DNA from 4 places in the Streptomyces sp. NPDC001480 genome. Region 3 is predicted to be linked to each of the others. Evidence: riboswitches for the same ligand, from Rfam matches in the RefSeq annotation. Region 3 holds a riboswitch; each other region holds the start of a gene.
What was found. Region 3 has a riboswitch for cyclic di-AMP ahead of ACFY01_RS37425 (NlpC/P60 family protein). Riboswitches for the same ligand answer to the same signal wherever they lie in the genome.

Region 1: another riboswitch for cyclic di-AMP. It lies ahead of ACFY01_RS10890 (M23 family metallopeptidase); the one in region 3 lies ahead of ACFY01_RS37425 (NlpC/P60 family protein).
Region 2: another riboswitch for cyclic di-AMP. It lies ahead of ACFY01_RS35360 (transglycosylase family protein); the one in region 3 lies ahead of ACFY01_RS37425 (NlpC/P60 family protein).
Region 4: another riboswitch for cyclic di-AMP. It lies ahead of ACFY01_RS00375 (NlpC/P60 family protein); the one in region 3 lies ahead of ACFY01_RS37425 (NlpC/P60 family protein).

What each region holds. Positions count from the first base shown of each region.
Region 1 covers NZ_JBIAVX010000004.1:117,779-122,415, reverse strand. The annotation lists gene ACFY01_RS10900 (HPr family phosphocarrier protein) at 44-325, shown strand; gene ACFY01_RS10895 (GntR family transcriptional regulator) at 474-1,169, opposite strand; gene ACFY01_RS10890 (M23 family metallopeptidase) at 1,414-2,184, opposite strand; cyclic di-AMP (ydaO/yuaA leader) riboswitch at 2,198-2,359, opposite strand; gene ACFY01_RS10885 (M16 family metallopeptidase) at 2,596-3,984, opposite strand; gene ACFY01_RS10880 (M16 family metallopeptidase) at 3,981-4,637, opposite strand, start outside.
Region 2 covers NZ_JBIAVX010000017.1:107,561-112,197, forward strand. The annotation lists gene eno (phosphopyruvate hydratase) at 1-1,003, opposite strand, end outside; gene ACFY01_RS35360 (transglycosylase family protein) at 1,351-2,055, opposite strand; cyclic di-AMP (ydaO/yuaA leader) riboswitch at 2,060-2,244, opposite strand; gene ACFY01_RS35365 (transglycosylase family protein) at 2,427-3,458, opposite strand; gene ACFY01_RS35370 (cytochrome P450) at 3,649-4,637, opposite strand, start outside.
Region 3 covers NZ_JBIAVX010000019.1:94,556-99,192, forward strand. The annotation lists gene ACFY01_RS37415 (hypothetical protein) at 1-128, shown strand, start outside; gene ACFY01_RS37420 (tellurite resistance/C4-dicarboxylate transporter family protein) at 106-1,062, opposite strand; gene ACFY01_RS37425 (NlpC/P60 family protein) at 1,089-2,270, opposite strand; cyclic di-AMP (ydaO/yuaA leader) riboswitch at 2,278-2,455, opposite strand; gene pcrA (DNA helicase PcrA) at 2,684-4,637, shown strand, end outside.
Region 4 covers NZ_JBIAVX010000001.1:65,333-69,969, reverse strand. The annotation lists gene ACFY01_RS00380 (FAD-dependent oxidoreductase) at 1-381, opposite strand, end outside; gene ACFY01_RS00375 (NlpC/P60 family protein) at 584-2,473, opposite strand; cyclic di-AMP (ydaO/yuaA leader) riboswitch at 2,482-2,652, opposite strand; partial or broken gene ACFY01_RS00370 (PP2C family protein-serine/threonine phosphatase) at 2,867-3,676, opposite strand; gene ACFY01_RS00365 (DUF1996 domain-containing protein) at 3,988-4,637, shown strand, end outside.

The sequences.
Region 1 (4,637 bases), on a different contig from region 3:
GAAACTGGTCTAGACAACCCTGAGAACCGAAGGGCAGCAACACATGGCTGAGCGCCGCGTCAACGTCGGCTGGGCCGAGGGCCTCCACGCCCGCCCCGCTTCCATCTTCGTCCGAGCCGCCACGGCCGCAGGCGTGCCGGTGACGATCGCCAAGGCCGGCGGCACTCCGGTCAACGCGGCCTCCATGCTGGCCGTCCTCGGCCTCGGCGCCCAGGGCGGCGAGGAGATCGTCCTCGCCTCCGACGCCGAGGGTGCGGACGCCGCCCTGGACCGGCTGGCGAAGCTGGTCTCCGAGGGGCTCGAGGAGCTGCCCGAGACCGTCTGAGCACACACCGCGCAGAACGCCGGAGCCGCGTCGCCCCTTTCGGGCGGCGCGGCTCCGCCGTTTTACCGGGAATTCCGGTGGCACCAAGAATTCAGGCAGGGGAAAACAGCCCTCGCCGAATTGCTCTTCTTTGTATACGGTGCCCGTGTTAATGCCGCAGGCTCGGAATGTTTACGGCTTGTTGCGAGGTCCTCACACGTTCCGAACGGTCGGTGCCGCCGGTGAAACGCAGCCGGTGCGCGGCCGTCGCGCGCTCGGTGTGCAGCGCCGTGATCGCCCTGGCGCGCTCGCCGTCGCCGCGCGCCACCGCGTCCACGATGGCGCCGTGCTCGGTCCAGGACCCCACGGGGTCGGCGGGCGCCTCCACCGTGTACATCCAGGTGATCTTGTGCCGCAGCTGGGTCAGTACGGAGGTCAGGGCGTGGCTGCCGGAGGCCTGGGCGAGCGTCTCGTGGAACCAGCCGCCCAGGGAGCGCAGGTCGTCGCTGTTGCCCCGGCGGGCCCGCTCCTGGCCCAGCCGCACCAGGCCGCGCAGCACCTTGAGATGGGCCTCGGTGCGCCGCTGGGCGGCCCGGGCGGCGCCGAGCGGCTCCATCAGCATGCGCATCTCCAGCAGGTCGGCGGCCTCCTGCTCGGTCGGTTCGGCGACGCACGCGCCCGCGTGCCGCCGGGTCACCACGAAGCCCTCGGCCTCCAGGGTGCGCAGGGCCTCGCGGACGGGGACGCGCGAGACGCCGTAGCGGCGGGCGAGGAGTTCCTCCGTGAGGCGGCTGCCGCGCTCGTGGACGCCGGCGATGATGTCGTCCCGGATCGCCGTGCATACCGAGTGCGCCGGAATACGCATGACCGACCTCCGTATTCATCTCCGTGAAACGTCACCGATGGACGCGCGTTCCGTGACTCTATTGCAATGCGCGGGAATTTCCGACGGCGGGTCGGAATCCATGGATATTTTTTGGACAGCGGAAGTCGGCGGAGCAGGCCGACGGAGCGTACGGAAACCACGAAAGCCCCGGCTCGTGGGCCGGGGCTTCGGGTGGGGGGTGGGTCTTGTGGCCGGGTGGCCTTCGGACCGGGGTGGGCCTTCGTCAGACGTTCACGCCGTGCTTGCGGAGGTAGGCGACGGGGTCGACGTCGGAGCCGTAGTCGGGGCCGGTGCGGGCTTCGAAGTGGAGGTGCGGCCCGGTGGTGTTGCCGGTCGAGCCGGACAGACCGATCTGCTGGCCCGGGGTGACCTTCTGGCCCACCGAGACGCCGATGGACGACAGGTGGCCGTACTGGGTGTACATGCCGTCGGCCATCTTGATCACGATCTGGTTGCCGTACGCCCCGCCCCAGCCGGTGGACACCACGGTGCCGGAGCCGACCGCGTGGACCGCGGTGCCGCTCGCGGCGTGGAAGTCGATGCCGGTGTGCGAACCGGAGGACCACAGGGAGCTGCTCGCCTGGTAGCCGGTGGAGACGTAGGACCCGGTGATCGGCGCCACGAACGCGTTGAGCCGCTTGCGCTCGGCCTCGCGGGCCGCCCGCGCCTTGGCCTCGCGTGCCTTCTCCGCCTGCGCACGGGCCTGCTCGGCGGCCTTCTTCCGCGCCGCCTCCTCGGCCGCCTTCAGGTCGGCGGCCTCCTGCTGGGCGGCCGCCTGGGCGTCGATGTGCTCGGGGACCGACTCGCTGATGGTGATGACCGGGGTGAGGGCGGTCTGCTCCGGCGCGGGCGCGGGCTCGGCGGCGAGCGCCGGGGCGGCGAGGCTGCCGACGGCGCCGGTGGTGGCGAGGGCCGCGACACCCGCCGCGCGGGCGGTGGTGCGGTGCATCCGGCTGGGACGGCGGTGCTTCCCGGTGGCGCGGGTGAACGCCATGAAGTGGCTGGTCCTTTCCTTCCTTCTCGCCTACCGGGTTAGCTGACGGGTTCGGAGCAGGAAGGTCTCCTACGGACCCCCTCGCGGTGTGCGCGGGCGTCCGATTCACCCCAAGGGACGGTGGGTCCCCGGCTCCCCTGGCTCGCGCCGTACGGGGACTCGGCGATCGCTGTCCGGTGCCGCGGGTGCGGCGCACTGCCTGACGAACAGCCTCGACGACGCTAAGGGCCGCGACTTTCAATCCTCAAACGCAACAGGGTTTTTGTAGTGCACGCCACAGGTCAGACAGGAAACCTCCGCCCCAATTCGGACATCTGGCGAGGCACATGGGAGACGGACCGGGGGAACACCGTGGGGCCCCGGTGTTCCATCGTCACCGGGGCCCCACGCGCGCGTACCGCTGTCGCTCGGCTACTCGGCCGGCACGACGGACACCTCGCCGATGCCGAGGGCCTCGACCGGCTCCTTGATCTGTGCCGCGTCCCCGACCAGGACCGTCACCAGACGGTCCACCGGGAAGGCGTTGACGACCGCCGCGGTGGCCTCCACCGTGCCGGTCGCGGCGAGCTGCCGGTACAGCGTCGCCTGGAAGTCGTCGGGCAGGTGCTGCTCCACCTGGTCGGCCAGCGTGCTCGCCACGGCCGCCGCCGTCTCGTACTTCAGCGGCGCCACCCCGACGAGGTTCTGCACGGCCACGTCGCGCTCGGCGTCGGTGAGACCCTCCGCGGCGAGCGTGCGCAGCACCGTCCACAGGTCCTGGAGAGCCGGGCCGGTGTTCGGGGTGTCCACGGAGCCGCTGATGGCCAGCATCGAGGCGCCGTTGCCCTCGGGGCCGGACCTGAGGACCTGCCCGAACGCGCGGACGCCGTAGGTGTAGCCCTTCTCCTCGCGCAGGACGCGGTCCAGGCGGGAGGTCAGGGTGCCGCCGAGGCAGTAGGTGCCGAGCACCTGGGCGGGCCACACCCGGTCGTGCCGGTCGGCGCCGACGCGGCCGATGAGCAGCTGGGTCTGGACGGCGCCGGGGCGGTCGACGATGACGACGCGTCCGGTGTCGTCGGCGGTCACCGGCGGCACCGGGCGCGGCTCGGCCGCGGAGCCGCCCCACGCGCCCAGGGTCTCGCCGAGCAGCTCGTCGAGGTCGATGCCCGTGAGGTCGCCGACCACGACGGCGGTGGCGGTGGCGGGCCGCACGTGCCGCTCGTAGAACGCGCGGACGGCCGGCGAGTCGATCTTGGCGACGGTCTCCTCGGTGCCCTGGCGGGGCCGGGACATCCGGGAGGCCGACGGGAAGAGCTGCCGGGACAGCTCCTTGGCGGCGCGGCGGGAGGGGTTGGCCAGCTCGTGCGGGATCTCGTCGAGGCGGTTGCGCACCAGCCGCTCGACCTCGCTGTCGGCGAACGCGGGCGCTCTGAGGGCGTCGGCCAGCAGCCCGAGCCCCTTGGCCAGGCGGGAGGCCGGGACCTCCAGGCTGAGGCGGACGCCGGGGTGGTCGGCGTGCATGTCGAGCGTGGCGCCCGCACGCTCCAGCTCGGCGGCGAACTCCTCGGCCGAGTGCTTGTCGGTGCCCTCGGAGAAGGCCCGCGCCATGATCGTGGCGACGCCGTCCAGGCCGGCCGGCTCGGCGTCCAGCGGCGCGTCAAGCAGCACCTCTACGGCGACGACCTGCTGGCCGGGGCGGTGGCAGCGCAGGACGGTCAGGCCGTTGTCGAGCGCGCCGCGCTCGGGGGCCGGGAACGCCCACGGCCTGGCCTCGCCCGCCTGGGGCTGCGGGTGGAACTCCATCGCGGCGAGCTCGCTCACTTGGCTGCCTCCTCGTTCTCGCTGTGGTCGGCGCGCGTCTCCACGGTGGCCTCGGCCTCCGGGTCCTCGGGAACGTCCACGTCCTCGGTCTGCTCGGCGGCCTCCGCGGAGACCGGCTCGTAGACGAGCACCGCGCGGTTGTCGGGGCGCAGCCGGGCCTTGGCGACCTCCTGGACCTCCTCGGGGGTCACCTCCAGTACGCGCTGGACGGCGGTGAGGGCGAGCTGCGGGTCGCCGAACAGCACCGCGAACCGGCACAGTTCGTCGGCGCGGCCCGCGACCGTGCCGAGCCGGTCCAGCCACTCGCGCTCCAACTGGGCCTGGGCGCGCTCCATCTCCTCGGGCGTGGGCCCCTCCTCGGCGAACCGGGCGAGCTCCTCGTCGATCGCGCTCTCGATGACCGGCACCTCGACGTCACCGGAGGTCTTCACGTCCAGCCAGCCCAGGGAGGGCGCCCCGGCCAGCCGCAGCAGCCCGAACCCGGCCGTGACCGCCGTACGGTCCCGTCGTACCAGCCGGTTGTAGAGGCGGGAGGACTCGCCGCCGCCGAGGACGGTGAGCGCCAGGTCAGCCGCGTCCGCCGCGCGCGTGCCGTCGTGCGGGAGCCGGTAGGCGGCCATCAGGGCGCGCGCCGGAACCTCCTCCACGACGAC
Region 2 (4,637 bases), on a different contig from region 3:
GCAGGGCGTTGGCGGTGCCCTCCTCGATGCCGCGGGCCAGGCGCTCGGGGTTGGTGACGAACAGGTCGTCGCCGACCAGCTGGACCTTGTCGCCGAGCTTGTCGGTGATGACCTTCCAGCCGGCCCAGTCGTCCTCGAACAGCGGGTCCTCGATGGAGACGAGCGGGTAGGCCGCGACGAGCTCCTCGTAGTACTCCGTCATCTCGGCGGCGGAGCGGGACTTGCCCTCGAACTCGTACTTGCCGTCCTTGTAGAACTCGGACGCGGCGACGTCGAGCGCGAGCGCGATCTGCTCGCCCGGGATGTAGCCGGCCTGCTTGATCGCCTCGAGGATGAGGTCGAGGGCGGCGCGGTTGGACTCGAGGTTCGGGGCGAAGCCGCCCTCGTCGCCGAGGCCGGTGGACAGGCCCTTCGACTTCAGGACCTTCTTCAGGGTGTGGTAGACCTCGGCACCCCAGCGCAGCGCCTCGGAGAAGGACTCCGCGCCGATCGGGGCGATCATGAACTCCTGGATGTCCACGTTGGAGTCGGCGTGCGAGCCGCCGTTCAGGATGTTCATCATCGGCACCGGCAGCAGGTGCGCGTTCGGGCCGCCCAGGTAACGGAAGAGGGGGAGGTCGCTGGCCTCGGAGGCGGCGTGGGCCACGGCGAGCGAGACGCCGAGGATGGCGTTGGCGCCGAGGGAGCCCTTGTTGTCGGTGGCGTCGAGGTCGAACATCGCCTGGTCGATCAGGCGCTGCTCGGTGGCGTCGTAGCCGACCAGCTCCGGACCGATCTGCTCGATGACGGCGAGGACGGCCTTCTCGACGCCCTTGCCCAGGTAGCGGTTGGGGTCTTGGTCGCGGAGCTCGATGGCCTCGAAGGCGCCGGTGGAGGCGCCGGACGGGACGGCGGCACGACCCGTGCTGCCGTCGTCGAGGCCGACCTCGACCTCGACCGTGGGATTGCCTCGGGAGTCCAGGATTTCCCGGGCTACGACGACGTCGATGGACGGCACGAGCATCTCCTTCTTGGATGTGACGCTGAAAGTGCGGGGCTGTGTGCCTTGCGGCTGGGCCTTGCGACTAGAGCCTAACCGTCCCCGGGTCGTCGGCAGCCGACCGACCGTCCCGTGGACACGGTGACGGTACACATTGTTCCCCGGCGGAACAAAGGGCCGGAGGGAAAAGGCTTGGGAAACGGCTCCGGGGAAACGGCTGGGGGAAACCAAAAGACCCCGCCCCGGCGCGTACGGGGGAACACGCGCCGGAGCGGGGAGCCCCGTGGGGGACGGGGGGCGTGACCCTCACGGGGCCTCCGTCATGGAGACCACCGGTATGAGGGTGCTGTGGTTCTGCTACCAGCCAGGTGTCACTTCAGGTGAAGCTGCTGGCCCGGGTAGATGACGTTGGCGTCGTCGATGATGTCCTTGTTCAGCTGGAACAGCTTCTGCCAGCCGCCGGCGACGTGGTGCTTCTCGGCGATCGAGCTGAGGGTGTCACCCTTGACGACCTTGTACTCGCCGTCGCCCTTCTTGACCTTCTTGCCGGTCGGGGTCGTGACGGTCTTCTTGGTGACGGTCTTCTCGGGGGCCTGGCGCTCCGCGGAGCGGTTGGCGGCCTGCCCGTCGGTCGAGCGGGTGCTGGTGCTGTTCGACGAGGAGCCGGCGGAGTTCGACGAGCCGCTGCTCGAACCGCTGTAGGCGGCGCCGGACAGGCCCTTGCCGCAGACCGGCCAGGCGCCCTTGCCCTGCGCGGCGAGGACCTTCTCGGCGACGGCTATCTGCTGGGACTTGGAGGCCTGGTTGGCCTGGGCGGCGTACTGCGTGCCGCCGTACGCGGCCCAGGTGGAGGCGGAGAACTGCAGACCGCCGTAGTAGCCGTTGCCGGTGTTGATGGACCAGTTGCCGCCGGACTCGCACTGGGCGACCGCGTCCCACTCGGAGGCGGTGGCGGCGGAGGCGTTGCCGGCCGCTATCAGCGGGGCGGCGACGGCGGCGCCGGTGACACCGGCGACAGCGATGGCGCGGACGGCCTTGGACGGACGACGGTGCTTGCCCTTGCCGGAAAACAGCATGGATCGATCCCCTCACCGACGCCTGCGAGGTGAGCTGTCGGGTTCGGGCCGGTTGAGTTGCCCGGCCGCACCTCGCGTGGTTCTCGTGCGAGGCGCGGCTTCACCCCTAGCCGTCCCCGGCGGTCTTTCGACCTCCGGGCCCGGCGCTTACCTTGGGTCCCCCGCTCCTGCCTACGGCGCTTGACGCGACGACTGTTCCCGGGCAGCCGCTGGCAGGATTCGGCGTTGCGGCGGCCGGGGCCCGCATTGGCGAGCGGTCATGACCGTAGACACGCGATCCGCGGAATTTCAAAGACGATCAGGGCTTCTGAGACTCATCCCACACTTTCACCAAAGCGGACAACATGCCCAAAACGGGGCGTCAACTCCCGCTACTTTGCACCCGTTTCGGCAGTGAGTTCCAGGGTCTGACCGGGGGTGATGTTGTTCGGGTCGGAGCCGAGGGCGTCCTTGTTCGCGGCATAGAGCGCCCGCCACCCGCCCTCGAGGTCAAGGGAGTCGGCGATGGAGGCGAGGGTGTCACCGTCGCGGACGGTGTAGTCGCGCGCGGCATGCCGGCCGGAGGTGGTGGCGGACTGACTTTTCGTCACGTTTTCATCCGCACTGTCGCCCCGGTGACGGCCACCACTGCTCGCCCCGGTGTCCACAAGGCTCCAGGAACCGCCCGTCTGCCATGAATTGTCCGAGTCGTCGATCTCGGGGGACGCCGTGGCCGAACCGCTGCTCCCCTTGGCCTTCCCGGAGCCGGAAGACGCCGACTCGCCCGACCCGGCGGAACCGTCCACACCCTTGGATCCCGCACCGGCGTCCAGGCTCGGCGAGGGCGAGGCGTCCGACGAGGAGCCGGAATCGGACGACCCCGACGAATCGGACGACGAACCCGAGGAATCCGAGGATCCCTTGGACTCCTTGGCCCCCTTCGAATCGGACGAACCGGCCGAATCGGATGAGCTCGACGAATGGGAGGAATCATCGGAACCGGACGATCCGGACCCTCCGACGCCCGTATCGACGTCCACCGAACCGGAGTTCGACGTGAGGCCGGACAGGAGGGCACAGGTGGTCCAGGGCTTGGTGCCCTGGTCGGCGAGGATCTTCTCGGCGACCGCGATCTGCTGCGAGCGGCTGGCCTGGTCCGGGGTGGAGGCGTAGTCGAGGCCGCCGTACTTGTCCCAGTCGTCCTGGGACATCTGGAGGCCGCCGTAGTAGCCGTTCCCCGTGTCGGCGCTCCACGAGCCGCCGCTCTCGCACTCGGCCACCTTGTCCCACGTGGTCCCGTCGGCCGCGTTGGCGGCGGATGCGCCGAGCAGCGGGATGGCGATGGCGGAGCCGGTCACTCCGGCCGCGACGAGGAGGGCCGGAGCCTGACGGGGGCGTCGGTGGCGACCGTTCCCGGAGAGCATGCGGTGACCTTTCGCAAGACAGCAGTAACCGGCGCGGCGGCTGCGGTGAGGCGCCGCGCTGACGAGTGAACGTATCGGCAGACGATCACTTGTCACAAGTTAATGCCGCGCAGATCACGTGAAGATCACAGAGTTGAACGCTGGTCACTTTTTCGTGAAGGCGCCGCCCGCCGTCCCCCTTACCGGTCGATTACCGGACGGGCGTGAACTCCACGGGCAAGGTGCGCAGTCCACGCATGATGAGCCCACCGCGCCACCGCAAATCGGCTGGTTCCACCGCGAGTCGGAGGTCGGGAAGACGGCTGAGGAGGGTGGCGAGCGCGGTCTGGCCCTCCAGCCGGGCGAGCGGGGCGCCGAGGCAGTAGTGGATGCCGTGGCCGTAGCCGAGGTGCTGATTGTCACGCCGCCCGAGGTCGAGGACGTCCGGGTCGGCGAACCGCTCGGGATCCCGGTCCGCGGCGGCGAGTACGACCAGGACGGGGTCGCCGGGTGCGATCTCCTGCCCGCCGACGGTGAGCGGCCGGGTGGCGAACCGCCAGGTGGCGAGCTCCACCGGGCCGTCGTAGCGCAGGAGTTCCTCGACGCCGGTCTCCAACAGGTCCTGTTCCCCGCGCGCGAGGGACTCCTGGAGCCGCTGCCGCTGCCCTGGGTGCGTGAGGAGGGCGTACGTGCCGTTGCCGATGAGATTGACCGTCGTCTCGAACCCGGCGAACAAGAGGATGAACGCCATGGCGGCGGCCTCGTTCTCGGTGAGGTGCTCACCGTGGTCGGAGGCGCGGATGAGACCGGAGATGAGGTCCTCGCCGGGCGCCGGTTCGGCCGGGAGCGCCTCGCGCTTCTTGTGGATCAGCTCGGCGAGGTAGCCCCGCATCTTCTTCACCGACCGCGCGACCCCGCCGCGCGGTCCTCCGCCGTGGCGGATCATCATCCCCGCCCAGTCCCGGAAGTCGTCCTGGTCCTCGCGCGGGACGCCGAGCATGTCGCAGATGGCGTAGATGGGGAGCGGGAAGGCGAACTCGTGGATGAGGTCGGCGGAGCCCTTCGCGGCGAACCCGTCGATGAGCTGGTCCGTCAGCTCCTGCACGCGCGAGGCGAACTCGGCGACGCGGCGCGGCGTGAACGCCTTGCTGACCAGCCGGCGCAGCCGGGTGTGGTCCGGCGGGTCGATGTTGAGCAGAT
Region 3 (4,637 bases):
CCCTGCTGATCGTGATCCTCGGACTGGTCTACGTGAAGCGGGACGAGGAGCGGGTGGACAAGAACCTCTTCGGACTGGTCGGCCTGCTGACCACGGCGAACATCTTCATCGCCGTGCTGTGGACCTGACCGCGCCCACGCCGACCACGAGCCACGCCGCCACCGAGATCCACACCAGCACGACCCCGGGCCCGCGCAGCCACGGGATCCCCAGGGCGGTGCCGACCGACAGCGTGGCCGCCGCGGTCATGCCCATGGGGAACACCGTCGACCAGCGCCGCACGTCGTAGCCCGGCCGCGGCCGCACCGCCTCCGTGACCAGCAGGACGACATAGCAGGCCCAGTCCAGCACGAGCAGCGCGACGGTCACGGTGCGCAGGACGCCCTGGTCGTCGCCGCTCCACAGGTACAGGCGCCCACCGTCGGCGGCGACCAGCCGCGCGCCGGCCAGCGCCGAGACGGCGAGCGCGCCGCCGCTGATCCACTGGTCCCCGGCGCCTTCGAGCAGCTGCCGCGGATCGAACCGGGCGAGGGCGAACCCGTAGAACACCAGTCCCAGCCAGAACAGCACGAGCGCGGTGTGCGCGAGCCACGCCGTGGCCGTCGCGGCGGCCAGCACGGCTCCCAGTACGGCGATCGACTCCGTGGCCACACAGCCCAGGAACACCGCCCCCGGCATGCGCCGCTCCCACCGCCGCAGGACGTGGACGAGCAGCACCGGCCAGAGCACGACCGCCAGCGCGAGCAGCGCCTCGGCCAGGACCGGCCGGCCCAGCAGCGAGAACCGGGTGCCCAGCACCGCCGTGGCGGCCACCGCGGTGAGCGAGCTCGGCGTCTCCGCCTCCGCCGCCCACCGCTCCCGCTCGTGCAGCAGCCGCAGGGTGAAACCGGCCGCGAACCCCAGCCAGGCGGCGCAGGCCAGCCCCAGGGCGGCCCGGGACAGCACCTCGTGACCGGCCGGCTGCAACCCCACCGACACGATCCCGGTCGCCATGACAGCGGCACCGGCTGCCGGTGAACGCCGGGCCCACCAGACGCGTAATGGTGAGAGGGAGCCCGGCATGAGCCCGATGCTAGGCGCCCGCCGGCTCAGGCCGGACGCACCACGCTGTGGATGATCGATTCGCCGCCGTAGTAGATCGACTCTTCACGGACGTACGCGCCGGGCTTGGGGGCGTGGATCATCATGCCGTTGCCGATGTAGATGCCGACGTGGCTCACGTCGTCGTAGAAGAAGACCAGATCACCGGGCTGGGCGTTGGCGAGGGAGACCGTGGTTCCGGCGTTGACCTGGTCGTAGGTGGTGCGCGGCAGGCTGACGCCGGCGGCCTTCCAGGCGGCCTGGGTGAGGCCGGAGCAGTCGTAGGAGCCGGGGCCGGTGGCGCCCCAGACGTACGGCTTGCCGATCTGCGCGCGGGCGAACGCGATCGCGTTCGCGGCCTTGGCGGAGGACGAGGAGGTCGGCGAGGACGGCGAGGTCGACGTGGACGAGTCCGACGCGGAGCCCGTCGAGGTCGAGGTGTCCGACGAGGCGCTGCTCTGCTGCTGCGCCTTCGCCTGCGCCGCCGCCTGCTCCTTCGCGAGCTCCGCCGCCTTGCGCGCGGCCTCCTCCCGCTTCTGCTGCTCGATCGCCGCGAGCCGCGCCTTCTCCTGCGCCGTCAGTGTGGACAGCAGCTCGCGCGCCGTCGCGAGCTTCTTCTGGACGGTCGCCTTGGCGGCCTGGAGGTCGTGCTGGGAGTCGGTCAGCGTCTGGAGGCTCTCGGTGGCCTCCTGCCGCTTCTTCATGGTCGCGGACTGCTCGGTGACGTAGTCGTCGACCGCGTTCTTCTGCCGCTTGGTCAGCCGGCTCATCAGCTGGGCCTGGTCGAAGTAGTCCTGCGGGGTGTCCGCGAGCAGGAAGGTGGCGGTGTCGGGAGCGGCGGCCCCGGTCCGGTACTGGGCGGCGGCGAACGAACCCAGCTTCTCGCGCGCCTTGTTCAGCCTCTCCGTGCGCTTGGCCACCTCGTCGAGGAGCGAGTCGACGCGCCGGCGCTGCTTGCCGGTCGTCTCCTTGGCCGCGTTGTACTTCTCGGTCGCCGACCCCGCCTGCCGGTACAGGTCGTCGACCTTCTTCTCGACCTCTTCCATGCTCGGCTTGCCGTCGGTGGAGGGGGTGGAGGGGGCGGCGTTGGCCGTCTGGGAGAGCAGGGCGACGGAGGTGAGGGCGGCGGTGGCGAGGGCGGGCTTGCGTATGCCTGCCCCACCCGAGGGGCGCTTGCGGTGCGACGCCAAGGGAGGCGACTCCTTCCAATGTTCCGCCTACCGGGTTAGCTGTCGGGTTCGGGCGGGTGGTTCGGAAGGGTTGCCCTACGGCCGTCGTCCCCGGTGGGGATGTCGGGCCGATTCACCCCAAGGTCTCGGTGGGTCCCCGGCTCCGGCTGCCGCGAGGGGCGCACCGGACTCGGCGGAGGCCGCGCGGCCCGGCGGGGTTCGCCGGTGGGGGTCGTACGGCCTGGCGGAACGCTAGCCAACTCGTGTGACTCATGTGAAGGTTGGTGCACTATATGTCCGATACATTTTCGTGACACGAGACGGGTGTGTCGTTGTCGTGACCATGTGGTTCCGCAGGGTGAGGAGATCGTTCCCCGGCCAAGTTCCGAGGGCGGCGGCCGGTTGTCGGTGGGGCGCCCTAGACTCGGAGAGCGATGAGCAGCCTCTTTGACGACAGCTTCCTGGCGGACCTCCAGGCCCCTCGCGGGCACGACGAGGAACCCCCGCCGCCGCCCGAGGACGATCACGCTCCGGAGCCGGTTCCGGACGATCTGTTCGGCGGGAAGTTCGACGTGCCGCCGGACCGGGACGCGTACTACCGCGACGGTGCCCCGCGCCCGGCGATCGACGCGGCCGCGCTCCTGGAGGGGCTGAACGAGAACCAGCGCGCGGCAGTGGTCCACGCCGGCTCCCCGCTGCTCATCGTGGCCGGCGCCGGCTCCGGCAAGACGCGCGTGCTCACCCACCGCATCGCCCACCTGCTCGGCGAGCGGGGCGTCCACCCGGGCCAGATCCTGGCGATCACCTTCACCAACAAGGCCGCCGGCGAGATGAAGGAGCGCGTCGAGCAGCTCGTCGGCCCGCGCGCGAACGCGATGTGGGTGATGACCTTCCACAGCGCGTGCGTGCGCATCCTGCGCCGGGAGAGCAAGAAGCTCGGCTTCACCTCGTCGTTCTCGATCTACGACGCCGCCGACTCCAAGCGCCTGATGGCCCTGGTCTGCCGCGACCTGGAGCTCGACCCGAAGCGCTACCCGCCGAAGTCCTTCAGCGCCAAGATCTCCAACCTGAAGAACGAGCTGATCGACGAGGAGGACTTCGCCGCCCAGGCCGCCGACGGCTTCGAGAAGACCCTCGCCCAGGCCTACGCCCTGTACCAGTCGCGGCTGCGCGAGGCCAACGCCCTCGACTTCGACGACCTGATCATGACGACGGTCAACCTGCTGCGCGCCTTCCCGGACGTCGCCGAGCACTACCGCCGCCGCTTCCGCCACGTCCTGGTCGACGAGTACCAGGACACCAACCACGCCCAGTACGCGCTCGTGCGCGAGCTCGTCGGCACCTCCGAGCACCCGGCGGACGTGCCGCCCGGCCCGGACGACCTGACGCCCGCCGAGCTGTGCGTGGTGGGCGACGCCGACCAGTCGATCTACGCCTTCCGCGGCGCGACCATCCGCAACATCCTCCAGTTCGAGGAGGACTACCCGGACGCGACGACGATCCTGCTGGAGCAGAACTACCGCTCCACCCAGACGATCCTCTCCGCGGCCAACGCGGTCATCGAGCGCAACGAGTCCCGCCGCCCCAAGAACCTGTGGACCAACGCGGGCGCGGGCGCGCGCATCACCGGCTACGTCGCCGACACCGAGCACGACGAGGCGCAGTTCGTCGCCGACGAGATAGACCGCCTCACGGACGCGGGCGAGGCGAAGGCCTCGGACGTCGCCGTCTTCTACCGCACCAACGCCCAGTCCCGTGTCTTCGAAGAGGTCTTCATCCGCGTCGGCCTGCCCTACAAGGTCGTCGGCGGTGTCCGCTTCTACGAGCGCAAGGAGGTCCGGGACGTCCTGGCCTACCTGCGTGTCCTCGCCAACCCGGAGGACTCCGTCCCGCTGCGCCGCATCCTCAACGTGCCCAAGCGTGGCATCGGTGAGCGCGCCGAGGCGATGATCGACGCCCTCGCCCAGCGGGAGAAGATCAGCTTCCCGCAGGCGCTGAAGCGGGTCGACGAGGCGTACGGCATGGCGGCGCGGTCGACGAACGCGGTCAAGCGGTTCAACGTGCTGATGGAAGAGCTCCGTACGATCGTCGAGTCCGGCGCGGGCCCGGCCACCGTCCTGGAAGCCATACTCGAACGCACCGGATACCTGGCCGAGTTGCAGGCATCCACCGACCCGCAGGACGAGACCCGCATCGAGAACCTCCAGGAACTCGCGGCAGTGGCGCTGGAGTTCGAGCAGGAGCGCGGCGAGGGCGAGTCGGTGGGCCTGTCCGACTTCCTGGAGCAGGTCGCGCTGGTCGCCGACTCCGACCAGATCCCGGACGAGGAGGACGGCGACGGCGTCATCACGCTGATGACCCTGCACACCGCCAAGGGTCTGGAGTTCC
Region 4 (4,637 bases), on a different contig from region 3:
GTCGGCGGCGCCGTAGGAGCCGTCGAGGTCGATGCCGGGGACCGGCAGCTCCCGGTCGGCCGTGGCGCCGGTGGAGAAGATCACGGCGTCGTAGAAGTCGCGCAGGTCGTCGAGGCTGATGTCGCCCGGGTAGTCCACGTTGCCGAACAGGCGGATCTGCGGCTTGTCGAGGACCTGGTGCAGGGCCGTGATGATGCCCTTGATGCGCGGGTGGTCGGGGGCGACGCCGTAGCGGATCAGGCCGAACGGGGCGGGCATCCGCTCGAAGAGGTCGATGGACACGCCGGGCTCGGCCGCCACCTCGGACTTGAGCAGGGCGTCGGCGGCGTAGATCCCGGCCGGGCCGGCTCCGACTATGGCTACCCGCAGCGGGCGCGGCATGATCAGGTTCCCTTCGAGCGATGACAGGCGACTCGATCGGGAAGCCTAAACTAAGGCAGTCCTAAGTTAGTACACGGGTCCCGTCTATGAGCTCATAAACCGGTCTTATGCCCTTGCGCGGTGCGGACACGACCGTTCGCCGCATCGCGCACCGCGCGGGGAGACCCCTGCTCGACCACTACGAGAGCCGGCGCGGCCGGTCTCACGCGGGCCGTATCACCCGGAGAATCGCCGCCTCCCCGGCACCGTAGACCGACTCCTCGCGGATGTACGCGCCCTGGCCCGGGGCGTGGATCATCATGCCGTTGCCGGTGTAGAGGCCGACATGCCCGGCGTCCTGGAAGAAGATCACGAGATCACCGGCCTGGGCCTCACCCAGCGCCACCGGTGTCCCGGCGTCCGCCTGCTCCCGCGCGGCCCGCGGCAGCGCCACGCCCGCGGCTCGCCAGGCGGCCTGGGTGAGACTCGAGCAGTCGTAGGAGTCCGGCCCGGTCGCACCCCACACACAGGGCCGCCCGATCTGCGCCCGCGCGAACGCCAGCGCCTTCGCGGCCCTTCCCTCGTAGGGGACGGGGACGGGGACGGGGACGGGGGCGGGTGCCGGCGCGGGTGCTGGGGCTGCGACCGCGACAGGGGCCGGTGCGGGTGCGGGTGCGGGTGCGGGTGCAGGGGGCGGCGTCGGGGTCGCGGCTGGGGCTGCGACCGGAGCTGCAACCGCGACCGGTGACGGGGGCACGGGGCTGGGTGCGGCGAGAGGGGTGGTGGTGGCGAAGACACCCGGGGCGGCCCAGGGGGGCGGCGTCGCGGCGAACGCTCCGCTGTCCGTGAGGGGATTGGGGACGCTGAAGGTGCCCGTGCTCGTGACGGGGGTGGGGGCGGTGACGGTTGCCGTGGCGGTGAGGGGGGCCGCGGCGGGGTCCGTTGCGGTGTTCGCGACGGGGTTGGGGACGGCGAAGGCGCCGCTGTCCGTGAGGGGGTTGGGGACGCTGAAGGTGCCGGTGTTCGCGACGGGGTTGGGGACGGCGAAGGCGCCGCTGTCCGTGAGGGGGTTGGGGACGCTGAAGGTGCCGGTGTTCGCGACCGGGTTGGGGACGCTGAAGGCGCCGCTGTCCGTGAGCGGGTTGGGGACGCTGAAGGCGCCGCTGTCCGTGAGCGGGTTGGGGACGCTGAAGGTCCCTGTGCTCGCGACCGGGTTGGGGACACCGGCCATCGCGCCCCTCCCGGCCGTCGCACCTCTGCGGGCCGCCGCTCCGCCCGTGGCGGACAGTCCCCCACTGAGCCCGGACCACTGCTGGCGCAGCCACTCCTGCTCAGCGGGCTGGAGGGCCTGCTCGGGGTCGCCGCGCCAAGGCTGCGGGGCGGGGGGCGCGGGCTCGGCCGCGGCACGCGGTGCGGGCGCGCCCGGCTGGGCGATCCGGCGGGAGAGGAGGTCCCGGGCCGCGGCGAGCTTCTTCTGGTTCTTTTCCTTCGAGGCCAGCGGCGAGGACCGCCGCGGCTCGGCCGCGGGCAGCGCCAGGGGGGCCTCCTGCCGCGGCTCCGGCACGGCGGGCAGCGCGGCGACGGGCCCTGCGGTCAGCTCCGCCCTGGGACGGGCCGTCAGCTCCGGCACGGCGCGTCCGCCCGCCTGCCCGGAGGTCCCGGCGGTCAGCTCCGGCAGGATGCGCTCGGCCGCTTCCAACAGCTCTTTGGGGACCGGCACGTTGGTGCGCCGCCCGGCCGGGCGCTGCGACGACCGGTCCGCGGGCAGCACAGCGGGAACGGAGGGGCCCAGTTTGGAACGTGCCCCCGTCATCCACTGCCGGGCGATGTTGTCCAGACCGGCGGGACTGGTCGAGCGCTGTGACGGCCGGTCCGACGGCAGTACGGCGGGGGAGGTGGGGCCCAGTTTGGAGCGGGCCCCGGTCATCCACTGCTGGGCGATGCTGTCCAGACCGGGATCGTTCCCCCTGTCCGGCCTGCGCAGGCGCACACCACGACCGGGCGTTCCCCCCGATGTCGCGCGGGTCGCGTTGAGGTTCCCCGTGGCGCTCTCGGTCTGGTCGTAAAGGCTGTCGATTCGCTGCCGAACCTCGTCGCGGCTTTCGCGCGCCATGGGGGACGTACTCCTTCCGTGCTCCGCCTACCGGGTTAGCTGGCGGGTTCGGGCGGTCGATGGTGGAAGGCATGCCCTACGGCCCTGCCCCGTCGGGCGGTCGGGCCGATTCACCCCAAGTCGGTTGGGTCCCCGGCTCCGTTGCCCTGCGGGGACAGCGGATTCGGCGGAGGCCGCGCGGCCCGGCGAGGTTCGCCGGGGGGAGCCGTGCGGTCTGGACGCCAACTTAGCCAACTTGTGTGGCTGGTGTGAAGGTTGAAGCGCGGAATGTCCGATACGTAATTGTGATATTCATCTTGGCGCTCGTGACCATCCGGTGAAGGTGCCCGGAGGAGCATACGGAATCCCGCCGCATGGCCACATGACGACGTCTCACGGCCGCGTGATGACATCTCACAGTCGCATGATGACGAGCGCGGTGTCGTCGGTCGCCCCCTCCCTCGGGAGCAACTCCCGCAGGACGGTGTCGGCGAGTCCTCCGGGTGCGCGTCCCGGTGCCGGCCGACGGTGTCGGCGAGGCGCGCCGGCCCGACGTCCATGTCCTCGCGCCGCCGCTCGACCAGGCCGTCGGTGTACAGGACGAGGAGCGCGCCCTCGGTGAACCCGGTGCGTGCCTCGGGCCGGGGCCGGGGGTCGGGCCGGGCGTCCAGCGGGGTGTCGGTGGCCCGGTCGAGGAACTCCACGGTGTCGTCACCGTGGACCAGTACGGGGGGCGGGTGGCCGGCGCTGCTGTACATCAGGGTGTGCCGCTCGAAGTCGATGAACGTCGTCACCGCCGTCGCCGACTCCGCGCCGTCGAGCACATGGGCGTACTCCCCCAGGGCTTTCAGGGCCTGTGCCGGGCCCTCGGTGACGCGGCAGGCCGCGCTCAGCGCGCTGCGCAGCTGCCCCATCACGCACGCGGCCCGCAGACCGTGCCCGACCACGTCCCGACCGAGACGCCGATGCAGTCGCCGCCGCCCCGGTCGACCAGGTCGTACCAGTCCCCGCACACGTTCAGCGCGCCCACCGCGGGCCGTTAACGGACGGCGGCGCGGTGGCCTGCCACCGCCGGCGGGTGGGGAGCATCGCCTCCTGGAGGGCGAGCGCCACCTTCCGGTCCCGGGCCTGGGCCCGGCGCAGCTGCTCGTTCAGCTCCTGCAACTCCCGGGCACGCCGGACGGTATCCGCCATGGCCCGCCGCCCAATCCGACCACCGGTACGGGCTCCGTTTCCCACGAAACCGGAGCGTGGGCGGTGGGATGGGCGTAATCGTCCAGGTTTCAACGAATACCTGCCCCTATTACCGTCCGCGGCCGACCCCGGTCCCGAGCGGACCAGCCGGGCGTGACCTGGGTTTCCTGTGAGTTCACGATGAATCGGTGAGGTGCTTGAACACATCCGGGTCCGGCTCCGTATGGGACGGGGGCTTGCCATGCCGGCCGGCCACGAGGTGTGGGAGTGGTTCTGTGGGACGCAACAGGCGCAGACGCCCGACAGGTGCACGGCGCGCGACCTTCGCCGCGGTGGCTCTGATGCTGGGCGGGGGTGGACTGGTCGCGGCGAACGTCTACGCCTCGGCGACCGAGGGCGGCACGGACGCCCGGGTGCTCCAGGCGGGCGGCTGGGGCCCGGGGTCGGCCACCATCGACTGCCCGGACGTCGGTAGCCGCCTGACCTCCGTCCCGGACGACGCCAGGGCGGACGTCGACCGCGAACTCGCCCTGCTGGACCAGCAGGTGTCCGCCGCCTACCAGCAACTCCAGGCGTCCGCGCAGGCCGTCAGGCAGGACCCGGGGTCCGCCGACGGTACGATCATGAACCCGCTCAAGGAGAAGCGGAGCGCGGCCATCGAGCGCATCGCCACCGCCATCGACCGTGTCGGCGACCGCCCGCAGGGGCTGGCGGACATGGCCGCGTGCACCCTGCGCCCGCCCGCCCAGCAGGGCGGCGCCCAGGGCGGCCAGAACAGCGGCACCCAGAACCAGGGCGGCGAAGGCCAGAACGGCAACGGCCAGAACGGCAACGGTGGCTCCGGCCAGGGCGGCAACGGCCCCGTGGCCGCCGACTACACGGACATCACCACCGTCCAGCCCAACGTCCAGGCCCCGGCCCCGCAGGCCGACGCCTCGCGCGGCACGTTCACCTCCAGCTGCGGTGTCAACGCGAACGGCCTGTTCAACTC